One region of the Frederiksenia canicola genome, then DNA from elsewhere that is predicted to be linked to it. Evidence: riboswitches for the same ligand, from Rfam matches in the RefSeq annotation. Region 1 holds a riboswitch; the other holds the start of a gene.
What was found. Region 1 has a riboswitch for lysine ahead of A4G17_RS06670 (Na+/H+ antiporter NhaC family protein). Riboswitches for the same ligand answer to the same signal wherever they lie in the genome.
Positions count from the first base shown of each region.

Region 1 (15,126 bases):
ATTATTGCAGCAAGGTTATCGCTTAAATGATGGATTAAATCCAACCATTTTTGGCAATGAAGTGATTCAAATGATTGCAATCGGTGAACAAAGCGGTAATTTATCTGAAATGCTTAACCATATTAGTGAACTTTATCAGCAACGGTTAGATTACCAAATTGATATGCTTTCACAATTACTTGAACCGCTATTGATGATATTGATGGGAATTATTATTGGCACGATTTTAATTGGACTTTATTTACCCATTTTTGATATGGGGAGTATTGTGGAATGATATTATTTGGCATTTCATTACTTTGTGCGATATGGTTTCACTTAGAAATCAAACAGTTCCCACACAAAATAAATCAACAAATTTATCAAGATATGCAAAGTTTGATACCGCTAAATTTTTCATTGCAACAATGTTTAGCGCATTCCAAATTACAACCGAAAAATAATAGACTATCTTGGCTATTTTTTATTTTATATCCGTTTATCTTAATATTATTTACCTCCCATTCTTTACCCATTATCTTAATGCTATTTATGTTGATTTATTTATCATTGTTAGATTATGAATACTATTTAACGGACAGTCGTTATGTTGCCTATATCTTATTATTATCTTTAGCTAATTTACTCTTTTTTGAAAGCCACTTCTTATACGAGAAAATCTGTAGCCTGTTTTTCACCTTTTTATTCTTTTCAATATTTATCCCATTGACAACATGGTGCTATAAGAAAGAAGTCTTTGGTTTAGGTGATGCGATTTTATTTATTGCTATCAGTCCACTCTTTCAATTAGACCAAATGCTCTGGCTATTACTCTGCTCTTGCTTACTCGGTATTCTATTTTATTTATGTTACTGGCTCATAAAAAAAGAAAAACTGATAAAGTTACCTTTTATTCCCTTTATCAGCTTTTCTACCATTGCGTTATTGTGGATTAACTACTAGCCTTCATTATGAATTTCTAAATTAGTGGCTTGTTTGGCTTGTTGTGCTTTGGCTTTGTCGTTACGGGTAGCTGCAATCGCATCGAGATAGCATTTATCAATATCACCCGTAATATATTCGCCAGTAAAGACAGAAGCATCGAAATTATGGATTGCAGGGTTTTCAAGCTGTACGGATTTGAATAGGTCTTGCAAATCTTGGAAAATGAGACGATCAACGCCGATCATTTCCGCAACTTGTTCAACGGTACGGTCATAAGCGACAAGCTCTTGGCACGTTGGCATATCAATGCCATAGACATTCGGATAGCGAATTTCGGGTGCAGCCGATGCAAAATAGACCTTATTTGCCCCCGCTTGTCGTGCCATTTCAACAATCTGTTCTGAGGTTGTACCTCGCACGATTGAATCATCCACTAACAACACATTTTTGCCTTTAAATTCGCTGGCGATTGGGTTGAGTTTGCGGCGAACAGACGATTTCCGCTGAGCCTGCCCAGGCATAATAAAGGTACGTGCCACATAGCGATTTTTCACATAACCTTGGCGATATGGTTTGCCAAGCACGTTGGCAATTTGCAAAGCAATGTCAGTAGATGTTTCAGGAATTGGGATCACCACATCAATATCGTCCAACACATCTTGCCATTCTCGGGCGATTTTCTCTCCCAATAGACGTCCCATATGCACACGAGCAGCATAAACGGACACGCCATCAATGACGGAGTCTGGACGAGCAAAATAAACGTATTCAAAAATACACGGGTTCAATTTCGGATCATCGGCACAAATTGCAGAGTGAAACTCCCCATCAAAAGTGATGTAGATGGCCTCACCTGGTTTGACATCTCGTACATAGTCAAAGCCCACAATATCTAATGCAATGGTTTCTGAAGCAAACATATATTCGGTTTTACCATTTTCTTCTCGTTTTCCAAGTACAAGCGGACGAATACCAAAGGGATCACGAAATGCAACCATACCGTAACCAATAATCATCGCTAAGCAGGCATAAGCCCCGCGAATTACACTGTTGGTTTTGCGAACCGTTTCAAAAATATTGTCTGGTGTAAGTGGCTCGGTGTCGTATTGATCAAGATAGTATGCGAAGATGTTAAGGAGAGATTCGGAATCAGAGTTGGTATTCACATGGCGTTTTGCCATGGTAAATAATAACTTCTTCAGCTCGGTATTATTGGTTAAATTACCGTTGTGAACCAAGGTTAACCCGTAAGGTGAATTCACATAAAACGGTTGAGCCTCGGAAACACTGGAACTACCCGCCGTTGGATAACGAACATGTCCAATGCCGACATTACCTTGTAGTCGCAACATATGTTCTTGACGAAATACATCACTAACTAAACCGTTTGCCTTGCGTAAACGGAAACGATTTTCTGCATCAATGGTGACAATCCCCGCCGCATCTTGCCCACGATGCTGCAACAGCGTCAGCCCATCATAAATCGCTTGATTAACGGGCGATTGCCCGATAATCCCAACAATACCGCACATAACTACCTCTAATTAGTTGATTTTAAAAATGTTGAATTTGCTTGTAGTTGTTCAAAAAACCATTTGACGATGAAATCAAAATGGGGAATTAATTTAGATTCTTTCCAAAGTTCACTTTGGCTAAATGCAGTGAAGGTGTCGAGAAAAAATAAAATAGCGGCAACAATAAACACGCCTCGTAGAATCCCAAAACCAGCACCTAAAACGCGATCTGTGCCAGAGAGCCCTGTTTTATCGACCAATTTAGCCAATAATGCGTTGATAATTCCGCTGATGATTAACACAGCGATAAATAAAATTCCTGCGGCAATACCATTACGCAGATATTCCGAATTATTCAAATAGACAGAATCAAACTGCAATAGGAGTTGTGCCATTGGCTGATAAAATTTGCTTGCTACAAAAAAGGCGATTACCCAGCCAGCTAATGACAACACCTCTCTGACAAAACCTCGCCATAAACTCACTAGTAATGAAAAAACAATAATCCCGATAATAATAAAATCAATCATAAAACCTCAAAAAGTAGGCAAAACAGAACGGCGTATTTTACAAAAAAAGAAAACGTTTGCGTAGCCCCTAAAGGGAAATCTTCTCTGTCTTTTACATTACAAGCGGTCAGATCACGCACAAGTTTTGCAATTGCAAAAAATTGCCAGAAACTGACCGCTTGTTACGGAAAATAAAAATGCTGAGCATCACACTCAGCATTTTCCGTTTAGTTACAATTACTCAACTTTTAAGCTTTTACCATCGAAACTCATGGTTTTCACTTCAGTTAACGCTTTACCGCCATCAGTTTCACCACCAACCATTAACACTTTATTGTCGTATGGAAGAGCCACACCGTATGCGATGTTGATTGGGTATTCGCCAACCACTTTCCAAGTACCTTTTTTCTCATCTAAAGAATAAACGGCATTGTGGAAAGTTTTCTTCAAGCCACCTGTGCGGTGTGCATCATTGATACCTTTCGCATAGTTCGCACGTGCACCAGGGAAGTTAGCACCACCCGTTACGATATAACCACCTTTGGTGTAACCGCCCATACCGCCAGCTAAACCTTCTTGTTCTGTGTAACCTTTTGGTGCTGGAAGTTTGCCTAATTGCTTCCAAGTGACGCCATTTTTACCCAGTGTACCTAACTCTGTAGTGTCTGTACGAAGACCTGCTTTAATCTCGCCGTTTACCACTAATAATTTATCGCCTTTCACTGCGACAGCAGCACCTGCACGACCTGAATATGGGAAATAACCTTCGTTACGCCATGTGTTTGTTGCAGGCTCATAGCTTAAGATGTCTGAGTTGAAGAAGAAGTCTTGGTGACGAAGGTTGAAGTATGGGTCTAAGTACATACCTTGTTTTTCTTTCTCAACACCTTCTAAATCTTGGAATAAACCATTCCAGATCTCGTGGTTAACACCACCTACGAAGTAGATTTTGCCATCTTTTGCGATTGCACTTGCACCCACTGAAGCAGAACGTGGTGAACGCGTTTTCACTTTGGTCCAAGTGTTATCTGCTGGGTTATAAACGTGAACATCATTGATGATTTGGTTTGCTGCAACATCCGTTTTTTGCATACCACCAAACACGTATAACTTACCATCAACGACCGCAGAAACTGGTTGGTTACGTGCACCGCCAGGGAAAGCTGGTAATTCTTTCCATTGACCATCTTTTTCTTTTAAGTTCAGTGCAAAGAATTTATCGCCGCCTGAACCTAATCCCACATAGACAGTGTCACCAATCAATGCCCCTGTACCACTTTTAATACCAACTGGAAGATCTGGATATTGCCCCGCTTGTGCGGCAAATGCAGTTGTTGCGATTGCTGTGAATAATGCAAGTTTTGCTAATTTCATTTTATTACCTCATTTTAGGTTAAGTCTAATGAATACCTATTCAGATACAACATTGAATGGCAAGTCTTTATTAAAAGCCAACCACTTATTGTGTTGGCTTTGAATTTTTAATGCTAAGGCATTAGTAAGTTAGGAATAAATGTAATGATTTGTGGGAAAATCGTCATTAATACCAAGGTAATGAAGATTGGTACTAAGAAAGGTAATACCCCTCTCGCTACCACACTCACTGGCATATTACCTACACGAGCAACCACAAATAATGCCATTCCCATTGGAGGTGTAAGAATACCAATCATCATATTTAAGGTTGTCATCACACCGAAGAAGATGAGATCGATACCAAAGTGCATTGCAATAGGAATTAACATTGGTAATACAAGGAACTGTAAGGCTAAAGCATCGATAAACATACCTAGGAATAAAAGCAGTAAGTTAATCATCACTAACACCATCACAGGCGAATCCGCAACAGATACGAAAAACTCTGCAATACGCATTGCCACTTGCTCACGTGCGATCATATCGCCGAAGAAAGTTACCGTCATTACCATCAATACAGTTACACCTGTAATTGCAATCGCTTCAACACAGCTTTGGAAAAGTTTTTTAAGAGTTAGCTCTTTATACACAAACATACCGATAATGATTGAGTAAAGTGCTGCAACTACCGCCGCTTCTGTTGGGGTAAACATACCAGAGAAAATACCACCAATAATGAGAATCGGGGTTAATACTGCCCAAATTGCTTTTTTGAAGGCTTGGCAACGTTCAGCTAGGGTTGCTTTTGGTGATCTTGGGTAGCCACGTTTTTTAGAAACGTAGTAGTTCATCACCATTAATGCGATAGTCACTAATACCCCTGGAACAAAGCCCGCAATAAAGAGCTTAGCAATAGATTGGTTTGCAATAACACCGTAGATAATCATTGCAATACTTGGTGGAACTAAAGGCCCGATAATACAAGATGCTGCTGTAATACCACCGCAAATATCATCATCATAACCTGCATCACGCATTGCTTTAATTTCTAATTGACCTAAACCACCCGCATCGGCTAAGGCTGAGCCTGACATACCTGAGAAGATTAAACTTGCCCCGATATTTACATGCCCCATACCACCACGATAGTGACCCAATAGGGCTTTGGCGAAGTTGAAAATACGCTCTGTGATACCCCCTGTATTCATCAGAATACCGGTCAAAATAAAGAATGGAACACTCAATAATGGGAAGCTATCTAAGCTAGAAACTAATTTTTCCGCTGCGTAAGATGATAGATTCCAACGTGTCATTGAAAAATAGAGTAAGGTCGCAATCAATAGAGACCAGCCTACTGGTGTTCCGATAAACATAATGATCAGCCAGAAAGCTAAGGTAATGTAAACTGCATTTTTTCCAAATTTCACATAGTCTGAAATACGGAAAATTTTAAAGAAATCTGGTGCAAAATAGAGCGTTGCAAGCGCTAATACCGTCAAGATCACAAAAAGCGTTGCCGGTAAGTAAGACAAGCCATTTTTAAAGTTTTCGTATTGCGCTTGGAAAAAACGGAATAACATTAAACAAGCAATTAAAGGCAAGCTACCGTACATCCATTTTTCTGAGATGCCTAATGTAAAAATATTATTTTCAGCTTTAAAGAAAAGTTTAATACCAAAATGAATAAAAGAAATTAGACAGATAAAAATAATGAGTTGCACAAAACTATTTGCCACTTTTTTTACTTTTTCTGGAAATAGGTTTGTAATAAAGTCAATAAAAACGTGTTGTTGATTACGGATACCAACACTAATTCCGAGCATGCCGACATAAACGAAAAGTAATCTCGCAAGTTCTTCACTCCAGTTTAACGGGCTATGAAATACTTGTCTGGCAAGAATTTGAGCAATTAAGATCAAAAAGATGAGGATAAATAAAGAACCGCCTATCCACTCTTCCAATTTATTGATGATTTTCATAAATACTCCAAAATCGACAATATTTAAAAAGCAGCCTTAGCACATAGGCTAAGGCTGTGAAATTAAATTATTTTGAAAGTGCGTTGATTTCAGCAATCGCTTTTTTACCAGCTTCACCATGTTTTTCAGCAAATTCATCGTGGTAAGGTTTTAACGCTGCTTTAAACTCATCAAGTTTAGGCATAGTTACTGTTACGCCTTTTGATTTGAAGTAATCCACTAACTTCGCTTCACCCTCTTTGAATAAACCAGTATGGAATTCTGCTGCTTTTTCTGCCGCATCTTTAACCACTTTTTGTAAGTCTGCTGGTAATTCATCATAAGCATCACCACTCATTAAATAGAGTTGGTCATTTAAGATGTGGTTAGTCATCGCTAAGTATTTTTGTACTTCGTAGAATTTTTTATCGTTGATTGTTGGCAATGGGTTTTCTTGAGCATCTACCGCATTTGTTTGTAATGCAAGATAAACTTCAGAGAATGCCATTGGTGTTGATGCCGCACCAGTGTATTTTGCATAAGCTACGTTAGATGGTGCGCCTGGAACACGTAATTTTAAGCCCTTCATATCCGCTAAAGAGTTGATTGCACGGTTTGATGTAGTTTGACGAGTACCGTTATAAGCTTGTGATAAAACAACGATTTTATCTTTTTTCAAGTTCGCTAAAAGCTCTTTACCCACATTGGTTTCATTTAATGCTTTTTTCATGGTTTCGAAATCAGGCACTAAATATGGAAGTGCATAGACTTGAGAAATTGGGTGACCCACTTCACTAAAGCGAGAAGACTCTGCAAAAGTGAAATCCATTGCACCATCTTTTAATTGCTTCATTGACTCAACGTCATTTTTCGCTAATTGTGCATCTGGATAAAGTTTGATCTCGATTTTACCGTTAGATTTTTCTTTCACTTCTTTTGCAAAAAGTTCTGCTGCTTTGTATTCATTTTGGTTAGTCCCTGCGGTCATACCAAAAGAAAATTCGTAATCAGCTGCTAACACAGACGCTGACATACCAAAGCATAATGTTGCAAGTGCAAGTTTGTTAAATTTCATTTGAGTTCTCCTCTTGGATCAGATGAAGGTGCGTTTTCAGATGAAACGCTTAGCTATATTAAGGTATTAGCACCGTTTTTACATAGCTGATTGAACTTTATCTCAAAAAATGATGGGATATCATGTTTTGCTTTTAGCACCATTTTGAAGTGAATCTATCAAAACTCAACTCAAAAATGGATTGAAAGCATCATAACATCCGCCAAAAGCTTGTCAATAAATCGACAAAAGGAAAATTCAGAATTGTGATCTACATCACGAAATCGTTTGCAGAGAGATGATTATTCAGGCTGATAGCCGTCATCAATTAAGGTAGGATGGTTTGCCCCTAAACGTGCTAATTCATCGCAGATTTCATTTTCACGATGCCCAGAATGCCCTTTGACCCATTGCCACTCAAGTTGATGTTGGGCAATCGCTTGGTCGAGCTGTACCCACAAATCTTGGTTTTTTACAGGCGTTTTGTTGCTAGTTTTCCAGTTATTGCGTTTCCAGTTGTGCATCCATTTCTCGATACCATTTTTCATATATTGGCTGTCGCTTGAAAGCACCACTTGACAAGGCTCTTTTAACATTGAAAGTGCCTCGATTACCGCCCGCAGTTCCATACGGTTATTAGTCGTGAGCTGATAACCTTTACTCAAAGTTTTTTCGTGCCCTTTGTAACGTAGCAGTACACCAATTCCACCTTTGCCTGGATTACCTAAACAAGAACCATCGGTAAAAATTTCAACTCGTTTCATCGCTGTCTCCATTTGCAAAACTTTTCCAAAAACTGACCGCTTATCAATTCTGCTCACCTTGTAGGGAGTTGGTGGCTTACAAGCGGTCAGTTCCAAAGAAAATTTTGCAATTACATCACAATCGTTTTGTTTTGGTAAACGAACACACGATCCGCCAATACCAATTCCAATGCACGGCTCAATACCGTTTTCTCCACATCACGCCCCGCTCGCATCATCGCATCGGCGGTGTAGGTATGATCCACATTGATCACATTCTGCATAATAATCGGGCCTTGATCGAGTTCGTTGTTAATGAAATGTGCGGTCGCACCGATAATTTTCACTCCACGCTCATAGGCTTGTTGATAGGGTTTTGCCCCGATAAACGCAGGCAAGAACGAATGGTGAATGTTGATCACACGGTTTGGATAACGCTCCACAAATTCAGGGTTTAGTACTCGCATATATTTCGCCAACACGATGTAATCAGGGGCGTATTCATCAATTTTTTCGCTGAGTAATTTATCGTGCTCAACTCGGCTTAAACCTTCGTGGCTAACCAAATGGAACGGCACATCAAAACGCTCGGCAAGGTTAGCTAAATCCGCATGATTACCAATCACTGCGGCAATTTCCACATTTAATCCGCCATAATAGGTTTTCATTAAAATATCGCCTAAACAGTGGGCTTCTTTGGTGACTAGAATCACAATCCGTTTTTGCTTTTGCGGCACTAATTTATAAACCGAGCCTTTTGGTAAGGTAAATGCTAAATCCGCTAATAACGTTTGATCGTTAAAAATGCCTTGTAATTCCGTACGCATAAAAAAGCGACGAGTATCACTATCCACAAACTCACTATTTTGAACAATATTGAGCTGATGTTTGTAACAAATATTGGTGATTTTTGCGACCAATCCCGTATCATCAGGGCATTCTGTTAATAAAATTTTATTTTCAATCACGTGGTGCTATTCCGTTTTTATTATTTTTAAAAATGGAAAAGAGAACTCGGTTTAGGAGTTCTCTTTATTAATCTCAAAATAAAATCAATTAGATTTCGAAATCTTTTAATGATTTACCTGCATCTAACGCTTTTTGAATGGCAAATGGCGTTCTTCCTTGACCAGTCCACGTTTTTTCAACGCCTTGTTCTGTCACATATTTATATTTTGCTGGACGTGCTGCACGTGATTCACGTTTTTTAGTTTCGCCTGAAGAGCCTAATAACAATACTAATTCTTCTGCAGAAATACCGTCTTTTTCAAGAAGCTCTTTATATTTATTTAAACCTGCTAAACGTTTTGCCTTTTCAGCTTCTTCTGCCTTAATTGCTTCACGTTTTTCATCAATCACCGTAGCTAATTTCTCAGCAATTCCTTCTAATTGAACCAATGAAAGATCACGCACAGCAGCACGTAAACTACGAATATTGTTCAATGTTTTTAATACTTCAGACATTTTTGCTCCTACAAAAAATAAGACTAAAAGAAAAAGAAAAGATGTTCGTATATTAACGTAATCTATTTATCAGGTAAATATTCTGGCGTATATATCTTGCAGAAATCCAACTTTATTACACAGATCCGATATGCTGATTATTTTTTGTCATATAACGCTTGCAAATTTTTTTGGTTTCAGTAATCTATCGCCGTCCTGCAAATTGTAGAGGTGCAAATATCATAAGTACTTTTTCTGAGTGGAAAACGTTGACGAAACAGGAAAGGGATATTTGCCGAAGTTAGTTAAGCGTCATCTTAATTAGCTGGGGTCGTTATTGAAAGGTACGACACTGTCATAGCAACATCATTGTGTCGCTATGGAGCGCTACTGTTAGGCTTGGGTGCATTTCTCTTACCCTTCCTTTATATTATTTATATTGCGATATAAATCATTTCAGTAGATCTCTTTCTTTGTTTGGCAATAATTTTAATTAATTAAAACAATCTTAGAGGTTTTATGAGTCCAATTGATTATTCCGCATCGGCATGGTCGCTCGTACCAGCAATGCTTGCTTTATTACTTGCTATATTGACCCGCAAAGTCATTTTATCCTTAAGTATCGGGATTATTGTCGGTGCGGTTATGTTACAAGGTGGCGATCCTGTTAATTCACTTCTCCATTTAAAAAATAGTGTACTTTCATTAGTTTATGGCGAAGATGGATTAAACAGCAACAATATCAACATTATCTTATTCCTTGTGTTATTAGGCATTCTTACCGCTCTACTCAGTCTTTCTGGTAGTAACCAAGCTTTTGCGACTTGGGTACAAAAACGTATTAAAGGCAGACGTGGGGCTAAATTAATGGCAGCTGGGCTCGTCTTTTTCACCTTCATTGATGACTACTTCCACAGCCTTGCCGTAGGTGCTATCGCTCGTCCTGTGACCGATAAATTCAAAGTATCACGAGCAAAACTTGCCTATATTTTAGACTCAACTGCCGCACCAATGTGTGTTTTAATGCCAATCTCCAGTTGGGGGGCATACATTATTACGCTTATTGCTGGTTTATTAGCCACTTATGGGATTACTGGCTACTCTCCACTAGGTGCGTTTATGACAATGAGTGCAATGAATTTCTATGCCATTTTTTCCATGGTTATGGTATTTCTGGTTGCTTATTTCACCATTGATATTGGTTCAATGAAACGTTTTGAACGCGAAGCATTAGCCCAATCTGAACAAGCTCAAGAGAATATTCAAGGCGATGGTAAAGTCATCAACCTAGTTTTACCTATTGTTACACTCATTCTTGCGACAGTTGCGATGATGATGTACACAGGTAATCAAGCTCTTGCTGCAGATGGAAAACCGTTTGATATCTTGGGGGCATTTGAAAATACGACAGTAGGTATTTCTTTAGTTGTGGGTGGTGTCAGTGCATTAGTTGTCGCAACCATTTGTATTTTTGCCGCTCACCAAATCACTGTACCAGAATACTTTAAAGCCTATGTAATTGGGGCAAAATCAATGTCTGGTGCCATTCTCATTCTCTGTTTTGCCTGGACCATCAACGGCATCGTTGGCGATATGCAAACAGGTAAATATCTCTCAACGCTTGTCGCAAGCAGCATTGATCCTGCGTTTTTACCTGCTATTCTTTTCGTACTTGGCACAGGTATGGCATTCTCAACGGGAACAAGCTGGGGGACATTCGGTATTATGTTACCAATTGCCGCCGCAATGGCAGCCAATGCTGATCCAAGTTTACTACTTCCTTGCTTATCTGCAGTGATGGCTGGTGCAGTGTGTGGCGACCACTGTTCACCGATTTCAGATACCACTATTTTGTCATCGACTGGAGCACAGTGTAATCACATGGATCACGTAACATCACAATTGCCATATGCGATGCTGGTTGCAATTGCCACTATTGCAGGTTATTTAGTTCTTGGCTTTACCAAATCGGCTTGGCTTGGTTTTGCAACGACTGCGGCCGTCTTGGCGGTTATTGTGTTAGTGATTGTGAAAAGAAAAGACGACTTGTCTTAACACCGATCTCAACAACAAGCGGTGAGTTCCGACTCCAATTTTGCAATTCAATTTGCAAAAAAATGAGCGGAACTCACCGCTTGTGTTTTTATGTCAATGACGTCTGGTTAATGGCTAAACTAATCGGCTAAAAAGAGTGGACCTAATTTTCCTTTTGGAATGGAAAATTGGTCGGGGTAAGTCACATCAACTAAATACAGTCCTTCGGCTTTGGCTGTCGGGGCGGCAAGGGTGCGATCACGCTGTTCAAGTAGCCATTTTATCCATTCCGCTGACTGTATGCCTTGCCCGACTTCAATCAAGCTGCCAACAATATTTCGCACCATATGATGAACAAAGGCATTGGCTTGAATATCCACGATGATGTAATCGCCTTGACGGCTGACGTTAAGATGATGCACATTTCGCCAAGGCGTATGGGATTGGCACTGGGCGGCCCGGAAAGAACTGAAGTCGTTCTCGCCCAGTAGAAACTGCCCCGCTTCATGCATTTTTTCCACATCAAGCGAGTGATAATAATGAGACACGCCAAAAGGTAAAATTGCCGAGCGAAGCTTGTGATTATAGATAATGTAGCGATAACGGCGAGCGGTTGCACTAAAACGAGCGTGAAAATCCTCTGGTACTTCCACAGCCCATTTCACTGCAATATCGGGCGGTAAGTGGGCATTGGTGCCAAAACACCAACTTTGTAACGGGCGTTTGGCATCCGTTTCAAAGTGTACCACCTGCCCCGTGCCGTGCACCCCCGCATCAGTTCTCCCCGCACAAAATACATCAACGGGCGAATTAGCGATAATCGACAGTGCTTCTTCTAATTTTTGTTGGACGGAATCCACATTCTGCTGGCGTTGCCAACCAAAATAGCGGCTGCCATCATATTCAATACCAAGGGCGATTTTCATTTTTATTTCTCTAAATAAAAAATTACCCTCGCCCGCTAGTGGGAGAGGGATAGATTCGAGCGTCATTCAGAAGTAAAAATAAGAGAGCACTATTATGAGATCGATTTGCAAAAAATTCTCAAAATCTGACCGCTTGTAAGCGCTCTGCTCAAAATGCCTAAATGCACTTTTGAGCGGTCTCTCGCAAGTGAGTGAGAGGGGATTCTACTTACTCAATAACGATAAAAACTCTTTGCGGGTTTCACGGTCTTGCAGGAACACGCCGCCAAATGCCGAAGTGAGGGTTTGGCTGTTGGTGTCTTTCACGCCACGGCATTTCACGCAGAAGTGGGTGGCTTTCACATAAACCGCCACATCTTCTGTTTCTAAAATGGTTTGGAAAGCCGTGAGAATTTGTTCAGTAAAACGCTCTTGTACCTGCGGACGTTGGGCAAAAAACTGTACTACACGGTTAATTTTAGACAAGCCGATCACCCAATCTTTCGGATAATAAGCAACCGCTACTTTACCATCAATAGTCACAAAATGATGCTCACAAGTGCTGGTTAGGGTAATGTCATCGACCAACACCATTTCGCTCACTTTCATCTGGTTTTTGATTTTGGTGATTTTCGGGAAAGTTTCATAGTCTAGTCCACTGAAAATTTCGTCCACATACATTTTGGCTAGACGATGGGGCGTTTCTTCAAGGCTGTCATCTCGCAGATCCAAGCCAAGTAATTCCAACACCGAACGCATATGCTGCTGAATTTCACTGCGGCGTACCGCTTTATCTTTGGTATGGGCAACTGTTGGGGTTTCAATGCCTTTCTCAAGTAAGGCAGCTCGTACGCTTTGGGCTTCTGGGGAGATATTGCTCATTGAATTTCCTTCCTAAAAATTTAAGCCGAGAATTCTACCAAATTGCATTAAAAACACAACGAAAGTGGGAGAAATCGTGTAAAATCACAGCCCTTTTCTAAACATACTCTCAACATCAATGGCATATTACCAATTTAATGCCAACCTTGTACCCTCTGAGCAACAAGGTTTGGTTCAACAACTTTTAGATTGCAAAACTTTCGCTGAATCTGACCGCTTGTTGGGGTCATCGACAGGGCGTGGAACAACGTGGTTCCTCAATACTGAGCAAGAATTAGGCGTTAATAGTGTTCGTCGGCACTACTATCGTGGCGGGTTGTTTAGCAAGATCATTAAAGATCGCTATTTCTTTCTCTCTCTCAATGCCACAAGAGCCGCGCAAGAGTTTGATTTATTAAATAAAATGGCACAATGGCAACTGCCTGTTCCCCGCCCGATTGCATTTAAAATCGACCGCTGCTGTGGCTTCTATCAAGCGGATATTTTGTTGGAAAAAATTGCCAATACCCAAGATTTAAGCCACGTTTTGCAACACAACACGTTAGACACGAAACAATATCAACAAATAGGAAAACTGATTCGACAATTGCACGATCATCAAGTGCACCATTCCGATCTCAACATTCACAATATTTTGCTCGATCAAAACGGCAAATTTTGGCTGATTGACTTCGACAAGTGTCAAATTCAGCAAGGTGATGAATGGAAATCGCAAAATCTCGCCCGCTTGCTTCGCTCTTTCCACAAAGAACAAATCCGTTTGGGCATTTTATTTGATGATGAAAATTGGCAGGCACTTTTAAAAGGTTATGCGTCTAATTAAAAACAGATTACGCAAACGTTTGCTTAATCATTTGTCCTTGTGTAAAATCACGCCTTTTTCATCTTTCATTCACTTTTTGAGGTCTTATCAATGTCTTTACTTTGTCGTTTCCAAATAAAGGAACGTGGCTCAAACGTTCGTCAGGAAATTATTGCGGGTCTAACCACGTTCTTAGCGATGGTTTATTCGGTGATCGTGGTACCCAAAATGTTAAGTGCTGCGGGCTTCCCTGCAGATTCGGTGTTTGTCGCAACCTGTTTAGTTGCAGGTCTTGGTTCAATTTTAATTGGCTTATGGGCAAATGTGCCGATGGCAATTGGTTGCGCTATTTCACTTACCGCCTTTACAGCCTACAGCTTAGTGCTAGGACAAGGTATTAGCGTCCCCGTTGCCTTAGGGGCGATCTTCTTAATGGGTGTGGTATTTACACTGGTTTCCGTAACGGGAATTCGTAGCTGGATTTTACGCAACTTACCTTCTAGCATCGCTCACGGTGCGGGGATTGGAATCGGTCTATTCTTATTACTCATTGCAAGTAACGGCGTGGGTTTAGTGGTAAGCAATCAGGCCGGTCTTCCCGTCAAAATGGGCGAGTTTATGTCATTCCCTGTCATCATGTCTTTACTTGGTTTAGCTGCCATTATCGGTTTAGAACGCCGACAAGTGAAAGGGGCTATTTTGTGGGTCATTATTGCGATTACCGCTATCGGTTTAGTTTTTGATCCGAATGTAAAATTTGACGGAAAAGTGTTCAAAATGCCAACTTTTGGTGAAAACTCACAGTTTCTCAATTTAGATATTATGGGGGCATTAAACACCGCAATTTTACCTGTTGTCTTTGCACTTGTGATGACGGCGATTTTTGACGCCACAGGCACTATTCGAGCGGTTGCAGGCCAAGCGAATTTACTGGATAAAGACGGGCAAATTATCAATGGCGGACGTGCTTTAACTTCTGATTCCTTAGGTAGTGTACTGTCA
Region 1 covers NZ_CP015029.1:1,354,468-1,369,593, reverse strand. The annotation lists gene A4G17_RS06720 (type II secretion system F family protein) at 1-277, shown strand, start outside; gene A4G17_RS10300 (prepilin peptidase) at 532-942, shown strand; gene purF (amidophosphoribosyltransferase) at 939-2,456, opposite strand; gene A4G17_RS06705 (CvpA family protein) at 2,465-2,968, opposite strand; gene A4G17_RS06700 (N-acetylneuraminate epimerase) at 3,185-4,321, opposite strand; gene A4G17_RS06695 (TRAP transporter large permease) at 4,435-6,282, opposite strand; gene A4G17_RS06690 (sialic acid TRAP transporter substrate-binding protein SiaP) at 6,350-7,336, opposite strand; gene rnhA (ribonuclease HI) at 7,618-8,079, opposite strand; gene purU (formyltetrahydrofolate deformylase) at 8,190-9,026, opposite strand; gene A4G17_RS06675 (H-NS family histone-like protein) at 9,115-9,522, opposite strand; lysine riboswitch at 9,720-9,899, shown strand; gene A4G17_RS06670 (Na+/H+ antiporter NhaC family protein) at 10,021-11,556, shown strand; gene truA (tRNA pseudouridine(38-40) synthase TruA) at 11,676-12,461, opposite strand; gene folE (GTP cyclohydrolase I FolE) at 12,666-13,322, opposite strand; gene A4G17_RS06655 (3-deoxy-D-manno-octulosonic acid kinase) at 13,441-14,145, shown strand; gene A4G17_RS06650 (NCS2 family permease) at 14,236-15,126, shown strand, end outside.

Region 2 (15,126 bases), 220 kb from region 1:
ATAATGGAAAAACGTGGGATATGCCTGAAACCACAACGCCAGTAGCTCCAAATCAAATCTCTTTAGAAAATATGGTATTTGAGATAGGATCTAAACTTGTTATGACAGGAAGAGAAGATCGACTTGGACGCGATCAGGCTAAAGGTAGATGGGCCTATTACACAGAAGATCTTGGTAAAACTTGGAATCTCTATGAACCTGTTAATGAATTTAGTTCCAGTACAGCACAACCCACTCAGGGGTCTTCTATCTATGTTACTTTGCCAAATGGACGTCGAGTATTATTAGTCTCTAAACCAAATGGTAATCACGATAATTGGGCTAGAGGTAACTTAGCACTTTGGATGTTAGATGCAAAAAATCCAGAACATAAGCATCAAGTAACTATTATCCGACCTGGGTCAGGGAATCCAAAAGGAGCAGGGTATTCTTCTTTAGCATATAAAGAGGGAAATCTTTTTGTGGCATTTGAAGATGATGGTGATATTACGGTTAAGAACTTAACAGAGTATCTTTCAACTATTGAAAATAAAGCACTTGAATGGGGACTACCTGATGAAATATCTCATGAAATCGAAAGAATACAAGCTCTAGAATATCTTAATAAAGGGCAAAAAGATGAACTCATTGCCAAAATGCGTAAGGCTAATGATTATGCGGTATCACAATCTTTCGTATTAAATCAAGAAATGAAAGAATTAAAAGTCGTAATTGAAAACCTAAGTTTACAGTCAAAAGCTAAAACAACGGCAATGCCGTCTAAAATTAGAGCTTTTAATGAATATTTAGATGAAGTTTCTAATTTGACAGGTAATGAAAGTCCACAATTCATTGATTATTTCGGAATAGCAAACTTAGAAAATATGTTAAATAGCTATTTTTTAGCACTAGATACAAAATTAGATTTTTCTAATTATGTTAATCAGGCTAAAAAATTAAATAGTTATAACAACGATATTCTTTATAGTTCATATGATAAAGTTTTTATTGAATATGATTCAATGTTAAAGAATAAAAAATATAATCCTTCAGTTGCATTAGGATTAAATACGGATATTTCTGAGAATAGTGCTGTTGGAGTTTTCTTTGAACAACGTTCTAAAGAAGGTAAAACAAAAACTGTTGGGCTGAGAGCGAAGTACGACAACAACAATAATACATTATCTAGTTTTGTTCGTTATAGAAGCGTTAAACATGAAGATATAGCAGGCAAAAACAACAATGTTGATTTATATCTAAATTATGCTCGACAATTTGCTGTTGATAATCAACTCACTGTTAGCCCATTCGTAGGTGTTTATGGCTCTTTTTCATCTCGTACATTATTGGATGAGGATGTAGCAATGAATAAAAGATTTGTATTTGGTGGCGATGTTGGAATAAATATTGGTTATCAATTATCTGGAGTTAAAGTAGATATTAGACCTAGTGTTGCATTACTAAACGATAGTAGTACATTATCGCAAGCCAATTATGAACAAAATCAATATGAAGTAAAATCAAGCAACCTAGTTTATGGGTTAACAACAAGTATTGAGAAAAAATTCAAAAATGTGTCTGTTGGCTCTAAAATTAAATTACAAAAGTATGGCTCTCAGTCATCTGATGTAAATATTGGAGTAAATCTCAGTTATAACTGGTAAGGTTGTAAAAAAACCTAGACATTTTTAAAATGTCTAGGTTTTTTATTTTAGTCTAATAATAGACGCTAGCTATTTTTTAAAATAATTTAATAATGGTTCTGGATTTTGGATATATTGTGAAAGCTCCTTCTTATCTGGGCTGCCTAAATACGGAATTTGTCCTAATAATGGAGCATCAATTCGTTGAGAGAGAAGCTCAATGAGTTCAAAATAATGACGAAGCCCTGGATTAACTCGATTGGCTACCCATCCTAGTAATGTACATCCTTGTTGTTGAATCGCATATGCAGTGAGTAATGCATGATTAACACAACCTTCTTTAATACCCACAACTAAGACAACAGGCATTTGATTACGCTTAACCCATTCCGCAAAACTCAGTCCTCGATTTATGGGCGTAAGCCAACCATATGTTCCTTCAACAATTACATTATTATATTTCTGCTGCAAATGTGCTAAGTCTTTATCTAACTTATTACTTGATATATGGCGAACCGCATCGAGTGCAGCAAAGACGGGGGTACTTGAGTGGATAAACGAATAGCTGTTAATCTCTTTGTATTGTACAGGATATACGCAACTATCCTGAATTATCAGTACATCCTTATTATCTTCGCAAGCATAGTCATCATTATTCGGCTCGGTGGGTAGTGAATCATCACCACCACAAGCTATAGGTTTATATCCAACTACTGGAATTTCATATTTAGAAACTGTTTGTAATAAGGCTCGGGTAACAATGGTCTTGCCCACATTAGTATCCGTCCCCGCAATAAATATCGCTGGCATTTTGATTCTCGAATAAAAAAAGTGGGGCGAAGTTTAACGAACTTTTTACAATTTAATTATGTTCTGAATCAAATTTCCGGCATAAATTTCATATTTTATTGCAGCAGATGGAATGAGCGGACTGTTCCATTCATATTGGCTTGTGACTAAATCAATATTGAGATCATCTTGACGCAAGTTCACCACAATTTTTTCTCTTATTTTTTCAAATAATGCGGTCTGTATAGAGAGTAGAGGTGAACAGAACATAATTTTTTCCGTCGAAAAAAGATTAATGAGATTAAGCAACATGTAAGAAAGATTATCTGCAATATGCTCTAAAATATGTAGGGCAGCAGCATTTTCTTTTTGAATGTGCTTGCAGAACCATTCTATTTTTTGACGGATAGTACCAAAAGGGTTCGGTAAATAATGATCTATTGCCTTGACTAATGCATTAAACGTAATTTGATTGGCAAGTTGATAACGTTCCATTTCATTTAAATTTTCGCCAATAAAGTCACTCAACTCGCCAAATTTGGGCATTAACATTTTATCCACATTCATCCGTTTATGCTCATCACGGTGAAGCAATTCGCCACGAAGTAACACACTCAAATTAATGGCTTCGTCTAACTGCAAGAAAATCACATCATCATGACTAATTAAGCTACCTAATGCAGACTCAGCCAATAACCAAAGCTGGAAATGTTCATTTAAATAGACGGGTTTATCCACCAACATCTGCAATGCACTGAATAATTCAACATCTAATGTTTTATTACCTAATCGTACTACACCTGTTTTATCTCGATTCAGCTTCCCAATAACACTAACAGACATAGCTAAAACATATTCTAATTCAACAGAGCAATATTGTAAGAAATTTTTTAGAGACGTTGTCACGCTTTCTAACAGTTCAGTACGAGATAAGTTCAGGGTATATCTTTGCTGATGAATAGCTTTACCAGATAATTCACATAAAAAAATTGAAATATCAGTTTCAGACAAAATCATACAGATATAACGCCAATGAAAAGAAGAGAGTGATAAGCCTACCGCAGGACGCCCTCGACTGGGTAAATTTTGAGCCGTGCGTTCAAGCACTAATTTATGATCAATTAGCTGCTTGCTAAGACCCGTAATCGATGCAGGTGCGTAACCTGATAATTTTGCCAAATCTGTTCGAGAAATAAGCTCAAATTGCTCAATAAGCTGATAGACCTGTCCTAAATGCTGAAATTTATAATCGTTAGATGCCGTTTTCATATAAAACCTTTTATAATTATCTGCTCCATAAGAGAGTTTTGTATTTTCCAATCTTTGGATAAAATGGCAAATATTTTGAATAAATTATGAGAGAGAACTCACAAAATTTATTTTATAAAACGAAGAAAATACATTTTTTGAACAAAAAGTGGGTGAATTTCAACAATAAGGAAAGGCGGGATGAATCAACATATTGATTTTAATTGGATTGATACTAATGAGAAACTAATAATTGCTTGTCGAGATTGTAAGCATGCAAGTGTAGTGGCATTAGATACTGAGTTTGTTCGTATTCGTTCATTCTTTCCTAAGTTAGGACTTTTACAACTATTTGATGGTAAAAAGGTTTATCTTATTGACCCACTTACTATCTCTGATTTTACCCCATTCATAGAACTACTAAAAAATCCAAATATTCTTAAAGTGTTACATGCCTGTGGTGAAGATTTAGAAGTCTTCCAACATTATTTTAATCAGTTACCAGAGCCTATGATCGATACTCAAGTGATCGGTAAGTTTATTGGACTAGGCATATCTGTTGGATTTTCTAAACTTGTTGATCACTATTATCAAATTAAACTAGATAAGTCTTCATCACGTACGGACTGGCTAGCTCGCCCATTAAATGAAAAGCAGCTCCAATATGCAGCTGCAGATGTACGGTACTTGTTACCAATATATCAAAAAATGCAAGTATCGCTAATTCAAACCTGTTGGCAAAAAGCAGTCGAAGAAGAGTGCCATTATTTGAAAGCGAAAAAACTAATAGAATTTGACGTTGATAAAGCATATAAAAAAATTGGTAATGCATGGCAGCTGAACTCTCAACAACTTTCAGTGCTACAGCTTCTTGAGAATTGGCGATATAAAGAAGCACAAAAACGAGATTTAGCTTTAAATTTTGTGGTAAAAGAGCAGTCTCTATTGCAAATTGCAAAACTTCAGCCTAAACATACCGCTTGTTTATTGGAATTTATGCACCCAAATGAAGTTCGACTTCATGGCAAAAAATTATTATTACTTGTTGAACAAGCAAAAAATATTGCAGCAGAAAACTATCCTGAACCTATTCATCGCTTGATCGATGCACCTCATTATAAACGTGATATGCATTTTTTAAAGAAAGCTGTTCAAGAATGTCAACCGCAAGACTTACCAACGGAGGTTTTTGCAAGTAAACGTCAGCTAGAACAATTATTTAAATGGCAAATGCAAGGTCAACCACAAGACCAGAAACCTGAATTATTATTCGGATGGCGTTCAGAATTCGGTAATCGATTATTGGAAAAATACCGAATTTTTCTGCAGGCAAACCAATAGTAAAATTTTTTGTAAGTGAATTTAAATAATTCTTTTGAATCAATATGTTATGTGAATATTGTGCGCATAATATATATTATGTTAAATAAATCAAGGGCAGCTACAACCTTACCTAAAATTTGCAAGCCTCCTCATAAATTATTCTTTTTTAGGTAATAAAAACCCCGCATAAGCAGGGTTATAAGTTAAAATTAAATTAGTATATCCAATCGTGGATATAATCTATGCCACCAAATAGTAGAAACAGTGCTAGACTGATTAAAAAGGCGATAAAAAACCGTTTGGATTTAACGCTGAATATGCCAACCACTGTCACAACAAACCAATAAGCTCCTTTTGTAGAAAACACATCATTAAGAGTGAGTGATGAGAAAGTAAAGACTAAAATGATGGAGCCAAACAAGAACAAAGGTAATAAAATATAGAGCTTAAACGCCAAAACGCAGGTATCTTTCAATAAATTCATCGCTTCTTTCACTATATTATTCTCCTCTCTGTCTTCATAAAATAATGCTGATAGATCCTGTAACCAAAATTTACGGTTGGAAACGAAAAGTTGCGAACGGTTAAGATAAGAAAAAAGCCTTGAAACGTTTTGCTTCAAGGCTTTGTTTGATTTTTTCGACAAGTTACAAAACATTGCGAAAGGTCAAATGGTGCTCTGGGCGAGACTCGAACTCGCACATCCTCTGGACACTACCCCCTCAAGATAGCGTGTCTACCAATTCCACCACCAGAGCGTGAATTTTTTATTGCGGGATATCGCTATTTTCAGTTTTAACTGCTGGCACTTCTTGTTTTTGTTCTACTTGACTTAAATCTTCAAACTGGCTTTTTGGTGATGCTGTGTGAGTGTTTAAGTTGCCAATCACTAAACTAATGCCGAAAAAAATAATTGCTAAAATCGCTGTAGTTCTTGATAAAAAATTTGCTGAACCTGCTGAACCAAATACGGTTCCTGCTGCACCTGCACCAAATGATGCACCTGCATCTGCCCCTTTTCCTTGTTGGATTAAGATAAATCCGATTAGGAAAACTGCTACAACGAGATAAGCAATAGTTAGAAAATTGATTAACATTGTTGTCTCTTTTTAAATTCTGTTCAAAAGAAAACTCTGCATGGCAGAGTTCGTTTCGATGTGTGCATCATATAGCGTTACGCTAAGGCTTGCAAGGAAATTTTCGTGAATTTTTTAACGTTCGACTTATTTTTCGGCAGATTTCACGTTTTTTCGACTACTCTGCCCTTTAGATGTCGTTACAAGCGGTATGATTCTCGCTAAATTTTGCAATACCATTCGATTTGGTGAATGTAGTAAGCTAGGCAACTGCTTATTGAGATCGGCTATGAACTGTTGATAACTTGCTTGTTTTTTGCTGATATCGGTGAGCTGCATTTCCCAATGAGCCGTCATATCTGGCTGGGTTGCGGTTTCAGGTAAAGCAGCAATCAAGGTTCTACCTGCTTCGGTGCTGTGAATGCTTCTCCCCTTTTTGATTAAAAATCCCCGCTTGAACAGTAATTCAATAATCCCCGCTCGTGTCGCTTCGGTGCCGAGCCCGTCAGTTTCCCTTAACACCTTCTTGAGCTGTTTGTCTTGCACAAAACGGGCAATTCCTGTCATCGCAGAAAGCAACGTAGCATCGCTAAAAGGACGTGGTGGTTGCGTTTTTTTGCTGACGATTTCACCTTTTTCACAATGTAGTTGTTGATCTTTTTTCACCAGAGGCAGCAACGGTTCAGCCACTTCGTCGCTATCCTCTTTACCGAGCAATGCTTTCCAGCCCGCTACAATTAAGTTTCTAGCTTGTGTTGCAAAGGTACCACCTGCGATATTTAGAATAATTTTACCTTTGCGATATTCAGCATCTGGACAAAATTGCAGCAGATATTGACGAGCAATTAGTTGGTAAATTCGCCGTTCATTGTCGGTGAGATGCACATTGCCCTGCCTAGCCGTTGGAATAATTGCGTGGTGAGCTTCAACCTTACTGTCGTTCCAGCAACGATTTTTGCGATTAGGATCAACCGCCTCAGGCTTTTCAGTATATTCAGTCAAATGATGTGCAATAGCAGCCATCACTTTCAAACGTTCGGCAAAATGCTCATTCGGCAAATAGCGATTGTCGGAACGGGGATAAGTGATTAGCTTGTGAGTTTCGTATAATTTTTGGCAAATATCGAGTACCGCCTGAGCGGAAAGTCCAAAACGGCGGGCAGCATCAATCTGTAATGCCGAAAGCGAATAAGGTAATGGTGCTATTTCGGTTTCGATTTTATCTTGATAATCGATAACGCAAGCGGGCTGATTTTCGATACGTTTTACTACATTTTCTGCCAGCGGTTGGGATAGTACCCTACCCTCATCATCTTGATAATCTTCACACGCCTTGCTCGGCTGCCATTGTGCCGTAAATCGTTCCTGTGTTTCAGGCACAATGATGTGTGCTAGCACTTCGAAATAGTCTTTGGGCACGAAATTTTCGATTTCGAGATCCCGTCGCACAATCATGCCTAGAACGGGGGTTTGTACTCTTCCAACTGACAGCACACCTTTGTAGCCTGCCCAACGTCCTTGGAGCGTATAGGCTCGAGTCATATTGATGCCATAAAGCCAATCGGCTCTCGCCCTGGCCAAGGCAGAAGTAGCAAGTGGGATAAAATCCCGATTACTTTGCAATTTTTCCACCGCTTTTTGTACGGCACTTGGGTTAAGATCGCTAATCAGACAGCGTTGAATTTGCGAACGTTTTTCAGTGGGCAAATTGAGATAACCGAACACTTCGTCTACTAGCAACTGCCCTTCTCGGTCAGGATCGCCTGCGTGAATCAGTTGATCTGCCTGTTTTACCAAGCGTTCCACTACTTTGAATTGCTTGAGCGTCTCTTTTTTGGGGATCAGCTTCCACTGTTCTGGCACAATCGGCAAATGTTCCATTCGCCAGATCTTAAAACGTTCATCGTATGCATCAGGTTCAGCCTGTTCAAGCAAATGCCCAATACACCATGTCACCACATTGCCTTCACCACACTCAATAAAACCATCTTTATTGTGATGTGGTTTAGGTAACACTTGGGCGATAGCTCTGCCTAGGCTTGGTTTTTCGGCGATGAATAGTTTCAATGGATAGTTCCGATTTGCAAAAAATTGAGAGAATCTGACCGCTTGTAAGGGACAAACGGTCAAAATTTGTGATTAATTGAAGCCCTGCTGAGACAGGATCATTTGGCACAATTGCGGCGGTTGTGGCAACGTTTTTGATTTTGGCGTACTGGATGGCTTAGCTGGTTCGAACCATGAATAAAGCTCTGCACCACAACCATCACCTGCAGGCACGGGGGCTTGATTTTCACAATTTGGTGCGTCAGCAGGGCAAGTTAAACGAACATGAAAGTGCGAGTCGTGTGCGTACCAAGGGCGAATTTTGCGAAGCCAATCACGATCAGTTCCTGCGGTATTACACAGTTTGACTTTGATTGCGGGGTTCACAAAAATACGATCGACACGGTAATCTGACGCTGCTAATTTCAACAATTTAGTATGGTTGGTTGTCCATAACTTTTCATTCACGACATTGGTTGAATGATCAACCATAATCGTTGCCAAACCCGCAGGATTACGAGCCGTTTCATCGTCCATTGGACCGAAACGCAACCAAATATCTGCATCTAAACCCGTTTGGTGGCTGGCATGTCCCGATGAAAAACGTCCACCAGCAGGCATTCCCATATCACCAATCAAAATAGGCGGAATTCCTGCAGCCTTGGCACTTTTACCTAGATTTAGCAAATAGTTCAACAACTGCGGGTGACCGTAATAACGGTTTTTGATCGAGCGAATCACTTGATAGCCTTCGCCTTTGAGAGCTAAAGGTTCTGCACCAATAATACATCCATTACTATACCCACCAATAGACTGCACTTTGCCAGCAATTGGAGTCCGAATCGATTCCCACGGGGTGGCTACACTATGTAGAGAAAATGCCACTACACTACTGGCTAGGGCAATATTAAAAAATTTCATCTGCTTTCCTAATATAAACAACATCATGAGCATTCTAGTGTAATCAAATTGCAAAATCAAAAGCTAAACTGACCGCTTGCTGATTAAAATTACACCGCTTGTTGCAATTCATTGCTAAACGCATAAATTTTATTTGACATTAAAATAAGAAAAAGTTATTTATAGCTCCGTTTTTCGCTCTTAGCGAAAGAAAGTTATAATGGTTCATTATAGCGGGAGAGGTGCAACATTCAGGTAACTTGTTTTAGGGAGCTAGACCGTTTGAAGACAAGTGATGGGAATGATTGCCGAGATGTGAGTTCGCTAGAGAAGGAATAAGCATCGGCTGAGTAGGTTGAATCCTATCAGCTGTCGTTTGGTCGCCAACTAAACGGAGCGCTCTTAATTGGTGTCAATGTTTCCCCAATTTTCTTGCCACTCATATCTCCTGTAAACACAATGCTTTTTTATAGGAAATTCTAAATATGCCTCATCTTTCCGTTGCTAAATTTGGTGGTACCAGCGTTGCCAACTTTGATGCAATGTCAGCTTGTGCCGATATTATCACAGCTGATACAAATACTCGGGTCGTCGTGCTTTCAGCTTCCGCGGGCGTAACTAACTATTTAGTTGAGCTTGCCAATGGCTGTGAACTTTCACGACGCAACGACATTTTAAATGCCGTAAGAACAATTCAGTTTAACATTATTGAAAAGCTTCAAAAGCCTGAAATGGTGATTGAAAAAATCGAACACTATTTAACACACATTAAAGCACTTGCTGAATCAGCTAGCCTTGCCACTTCCCTTGCCTTAACGGATGAAATTATTTGTCACGGTGAGATGATGTCTACCTGCATTTTTACGCAATTACTCAATGAACGTAATTTCCCTGCAGTATGGGTTGATGTGCGTGACGTTGTGGCGACAGATAGTCACTTCGGAAAAGCGGCTCCGAATGATGAAAAAACCGTTCAGCAAACGAATGCAGTGATTAAACCCTTGCTAGAACAAGGTAAAGTGGTGATTACCCAAGGTTTTATTGGTCGGGATGATGAAGGTAAAACAACCACGCTTGGTCGTGGTGGCAGCGACTACTCAGCAGCATTACTTGCAGAAGTGCTGAATGCCAATGATGTGTTGATTTGGACCGATGTCCCTGGTATTTATACCACCGACCCACGCATTGTTTCTGCAGCTAAGAGAATTGATACCATCAGTTTTAATGAAGCAGCGGAAATGGCAACATTCGGGGCGAAAGTGCTCCACCCCGCGACACTTTTACCTGCTGTACGCAGCAATATCCCTGTTTTTGTGGGGTCAAGCAAAGCTCCCGAACAAGGAGGAACTTGGGTAACTCGTGATCCACAACCACGTCCAACATTCCGAGCTCTCGCCTTACGTCGCAACCAAATTTTGCTGACCCTTTCCAGTCTCAGTATGTTGCATTCACAAGGCTTCTTAGCGAATGTCTTTACCATTTTGGCAAAACATAAAATTTCCGTAGATGTCGTCACAACTTCAGAAGTCAGCATTGCAATCACGCTTGATAAAACGGGTTCAACATCGTCAGGTTTAGATATTCTTTCTGATGACTTGTTAGCAGAATTGCGTGAAGTGTGTAAAGTGAACGTAGAAACGGATTTAGCATTAGTGGCCATTATTGGTAACAATCTACACACACAAGCAGGCATTGCTAAACAGTTATTTGAAACCTTATCGCCTTATAATGTACGTTTGATTAGCTACGGTGCTAGCACGAATAACGTGTGCACACTGGTTAAAAATAAAGAGGCAGACGAGATTATTCAGGCGTTACATTCAGCACTGTTTGAATAATTCAAACAATAAGAGGCGTTTTAAACGCCCCTTTATTTCTTGTGCTATTTGCAAAAAATTAGGTGGATCTTACCGCTTGTGTGGTAATTTTTGCCAAGTGACTTCATTGCGAAGGTAAACAGGTTCAATCTCCATGGCTGATTGCGTTTTCCCTTGTGCTGCGGCTTGCTGCACTAGTGGCAACATAAAACGGGCGGAAGGTAAGGTGATGTCGCTCACCACAAGCGGTAAGTTTGCCGCCGAAAATTGCAAATATGCTGCCCAACCCGTACCAACTACCGTTGGCTGACGCGCTGCCTGAATTTGTGCAATCGCCTTTTCTGGCGAGCAGACTTGCTCTGCCACCAACGTTTGCCAGCCCTTTTCGCTACGGCTAAATTGTGCGAAATAGACTTCGTTCATTCGAGCATCAATCAACGCAACCACTTCTGTTGCACCTTGCTGTTGATACGCCGCCTCTGCCATCGCCAATAAATTAGACACGGGCACCACGGGCAATTCCGCTCCCATTGCTAAGCCTTGAGCAATTCCCACGCCCACTCGCACACCCGTAAAACTACCCGGCCCACGCCCAAATCCAAGTACATCGACCTCTTTCAGAGAAATACCCGCTTGCGATAACAACTCATCAACCATCGGTAAAATCCGCTGCGTATGCGTACGTGGGCTGAGTTCATCTAAAAAAGTGGTTTTACCTTGGTGAAATAACGCCACAGAACAGGCTTCAGTGGCGGTGTCTAATACTAAAATTGTCTTCATCATAAAAATATAGAGGGACGTTGTACGTCCCTTTTGTTCATCCTATTTGCAAAAAATCATTTGGATCTTACCGCTTGTTACGGCGTTGTGCCACCGCATCGGCGAGTTGGAATAGTACTTTTTCACTATCTTCCCAGCCAAGACAGGCATCGGTAATGCTCTGTCCGTAAGTGAGTGCTTTGCCTTCGACTAAATCTTGACGGCCTTCAACCAAATGGCTTTCAATCATTACACCTGAGATCTTGTGCGATCCATTGGCAATTTGAGCGGCAACATCATTGCAGACATCAAGCTGACGTTTGAATTGTTTCTGACTATTGGCATGACTGAAATCGACCATCACATGCGGACGGCGACCGGATTTTTCGATGTCAGCACAAACTTTTTCGATCGAAGCCGCATCGTAATTCGTACCACTATCACCACCACGCAAAATGATGTGGCAGTCTGGATTGCCCGCGGTGGAAACAATAGCAGAATGTCCAAATTTGGTCACAGATAAGAAATGGTGCGGGGCTTCAGCAGCACCGATGGCGTCTAAGGCAATTTTCACACTGCCGTTGGTAGCATTTTTAAAGCCGACCGCACAGGAAAGCCCGGAAGCCAATTCACGATGCACTTGCGATTCTGTGGTTCTCGCCCCAATCGCCCCCCAGCTCATAAAATCAGCAACATATTGCGGGGTGATCATATCCAAAAACTCCCCCGCTGCGGGAACGGAGAGATCATTGATGTCGGAAAGCACTTTGCGGGCAATGCGTAAACCGTCATTCAATGCAAAGGTTTCGTTTAAATACGGGTCGTTAATTAGCCCTTTCCAGCCCACTGTGGTGCGGGGTTTCTCAAAATAGACTCGCATTACAACTTCTAGATGTTGATTAATTTGCGGATTGGCTCGGATCGCTTGGATTTTTTTCGCATAGTCTAATGCTGCTTCAGGATCGTGAATGGAGCAAGGCCCAATCACCACTAACAAGCGGTCATCTTCACCCGATAAAATGCGATTAACCGCCAAACGGGCTTTTGCCACGGTATCCGCCGCCACATCGCTGGCAGGAAAACGCTCTAACAATGCCACAGGTGGCAGCAATTCTTCAATGTGGTTGATACGAATATCATCGTTTCTGTATGTCATATTTTCTCTTTATTTTTATAGTGCTCACAAAGTACCGCTAAACTAGAGCAATCGTTATGAATTGTCAAAAATTTGTGAGCAAATGATTAAAAAGTATCACAAACATTTGGGTTTCCAGATTGCAATCCTTTTCTAAACCACGCTAAGCGTTGTGCAGAAGAACCATGGGTAAAACTATCAGGAATCACTCTACCTTGGCTTTGTTTCTGCAAGCGATCATCGCCTACGGCTTCAGCTGCTAAAAACGCCTCTTCCACATCTCCTGCTTCCAAACGCCCTTCTTTCTGAATGTGATAGCCCCACACCCCCGCAAAACAGTCGGCCTGTAGTTCTACACTCACTGAAATCCGATTAGCTTCTTTCCTGCTAGAAGCGTTACGTTGTGCCTTTTGAGTTTGCTCTGTAATACCTAATTGATGTTGAATATGATGTCCCACTTCATGAGCAATTACATAAGCAAAAGCAAAATCCCCTGCTGCTTTGAGTTTGTGTTTCATATCATCATAAAATGATAAATCTAGATAGATTTTTTCATCAACAGGACAATAAAAGGGCCCCATCACAGATTGCCCTGTACCACAAGCGGTTTGAGTTGCTCCCCGATACAGTACCAACGTTGGTTCACGATAAGTCATCCCACTTTGACGAAAGTAATTACCCCATACTCTTTCTGTTGTTGCCAACACTTTGCGTGACAAGGTATTGAGTTCTGCTTCTTCAGATGATGATCGATAGCTACTCTGCTCCTGCTGCTGATACGTTTCTTCTTGACCAAAACCGACAATCCCTGATAAATCCACACCATAATAAGCCCCGACCAACAAGATAATAAAGCCTAAAATACTGCCCTTTCCACGTCCAACAGAAACTCTTCGCCCCCCACCAAAACCAGATTGTCCACGGCGATCTTCCACATTACGACTTTCTCTTTCATCATCTAAACGCATTTTGTTTTCCTTTTTATTTTCCTTTGAACCACTTAGGCTTGTTATATATTGAAACAAACTATGAAACAAGTAGCCTTGTGCCACTATATAACGACCAAAATTTAATAATAACTATCTCGCCAGCACTTCTCGTTTTCCTTTTGCATCAGGAGCGGAAAGTATGCCTTGGGCTTCTAGCTGATCAACAATACGGGCAGCACGGTTGAAACCGAGAGAGAAACGGCGTTGAATGCCACTGATTGAGGTGATGTTGCTTTCGACCACAAATCCTGCAATTTCATCAAAAAGGGGATCAAGATCGCCTAAAGCTCCCCGTTGGCTGCCATCAACATCTTCATCGTCAGCAGATTCAATAATGCTGTCAATGTATTCCGGTTTCCCCCTTGCTCGCCAGTTATCGGCTACTCTTAGCACATCTTCATCGGTCATAAATGCACCGTGAATACGGATCATTTCAGGGCTGCCTGCACCTGAATAGAGCATATCGCCGCGACCAAGTAGTGCTTCCGCTCCACCTTTGTCTAGAATAGTACGGGAGTCAATTTGGCTTGCAACCGTGAAGGCAATACGGCTGGGAATATTGGCTTTAATTACGCCTGTAATGATATCTGTTGATGGGCGTTGTGTTGCCAAAATCAAGTGAATACCAACTGCACGGGCTTTTTGAGCAATTCGCATAATATGATCTTCCACTTGTTTGCCTGCAGACATCATTAAATCAGCAAATTCATCGACAATAAGCACAATGTAACTCATTTTTTTCAATGGCGGAGCATTGAGATCCATTGAATCTGTTGGTTTCCAATGTGGATTAGTGATTGGAATACCCATGGCTTCCGCTTGCTCAATTTTGTTGTTATAGCCTTCAATATTACGCACTTGTAAGTAGCTGACGAGCTGATAACGGCGTTCCATTTCTTCAACCGCCCAACGCAACGCATTTTCAGCTTTTTTCATATCAGTCACAACCGGTGTGAGCAAGTGCGGAATGTCGTTATACACTGACAATTCAACGACTTTCGGGTCAATCATAATAAAGCGAACCTGTTCTGGGGTAAGCTTAAATAAGAGACTTAAAATCATCGTATTTACGCCGACAGATTTCCCGCCTCCTGTTTGCCCCGCCACTAATAGATGCGGCATTTTTGCCATATCAACCACAACCGGTTTTCCACTAATATCTTTGCCTAGCGCCATTGGCAAAATCGCATTACTATGACGGAAGGCATCGTTCTCCAATACATCTCGTAGCCACACCGTTTCACGTTGGCGATTTGGGGTTTCAATCCCCATAAATGGCTTACCCGGCACAACATCGGTGATCCGAATCGCTTCAAAAATTAATGAGCGAGCTAAGTCACTGCCTAAGTTGGAAATTTTGCTTGCCTTGACTCCAGCAGCAGGTTGAATTTCATATCGAGTCACGACAGGTCCAACCAACAC
Region 2 covers NZ_CP015029.1:1,573,471-1,588,596, forward strand. The annotation lists gene A4G17_RS07710 (sialidase family protein) at 1-1,643, shown strand, start outside; gene bioD (dethiobiotin synthase) at 1,713-2,432, opposite strand; gene A4G17_RS07720 (ROK family protein) at 2,478-3,680, opposite strand; gene rnd (ribonuclease D) at 3,861-5,000, shown strand; gene A4G17_RS07730 (hypothetical protein) at 5,197-5,628, opposite strand; tRNA gene A4G17_RS07735 (tRNA-Leu) at 5,655-5,740, opposite strand; gene secG (preprotein translocase subunit SecG) at 5,750-6,079, opposite strand; gene A4G17_RS07745 (DNA topoisomerase III) at 6,206-8,125, opposite strand; gene mepA (penicillin-insensitive murein endopeptidase) at 8,198-9,025, opposite strand; lysine riboswitch at 9,234-9,414, shown strand; gene lysC (lysine-sensitive aspartokinase 3) at 9,490-10,842, shown strand; gene tsaB (tRNA (adenosine(37)-N6)-threonylcarbamoyltransferase complex dimerization subunit type 1 TsaB) at 10,912-11,604, opposite strand; gene aroG (3-deoxy-7-phosphoheptulonate synthase AroG) at 11,669-12,736, opposite strand; gene ypfJ (KPN_02809 family neutral zinc metallopeptidase) at 12,823-13,683, opposite strand; gene A4G17_RS07775 (DNA translocase FtsK) at 13,795-15,126, opposite strand, start outside.
Region 2: another riboswitch for lysine. It lies ahead of lysC (lysine-sensitive aspartokinase 3); the one in region 1 lies ahead of A4G17_RS06670 (Na+/H+ antiporter NhaC family protein).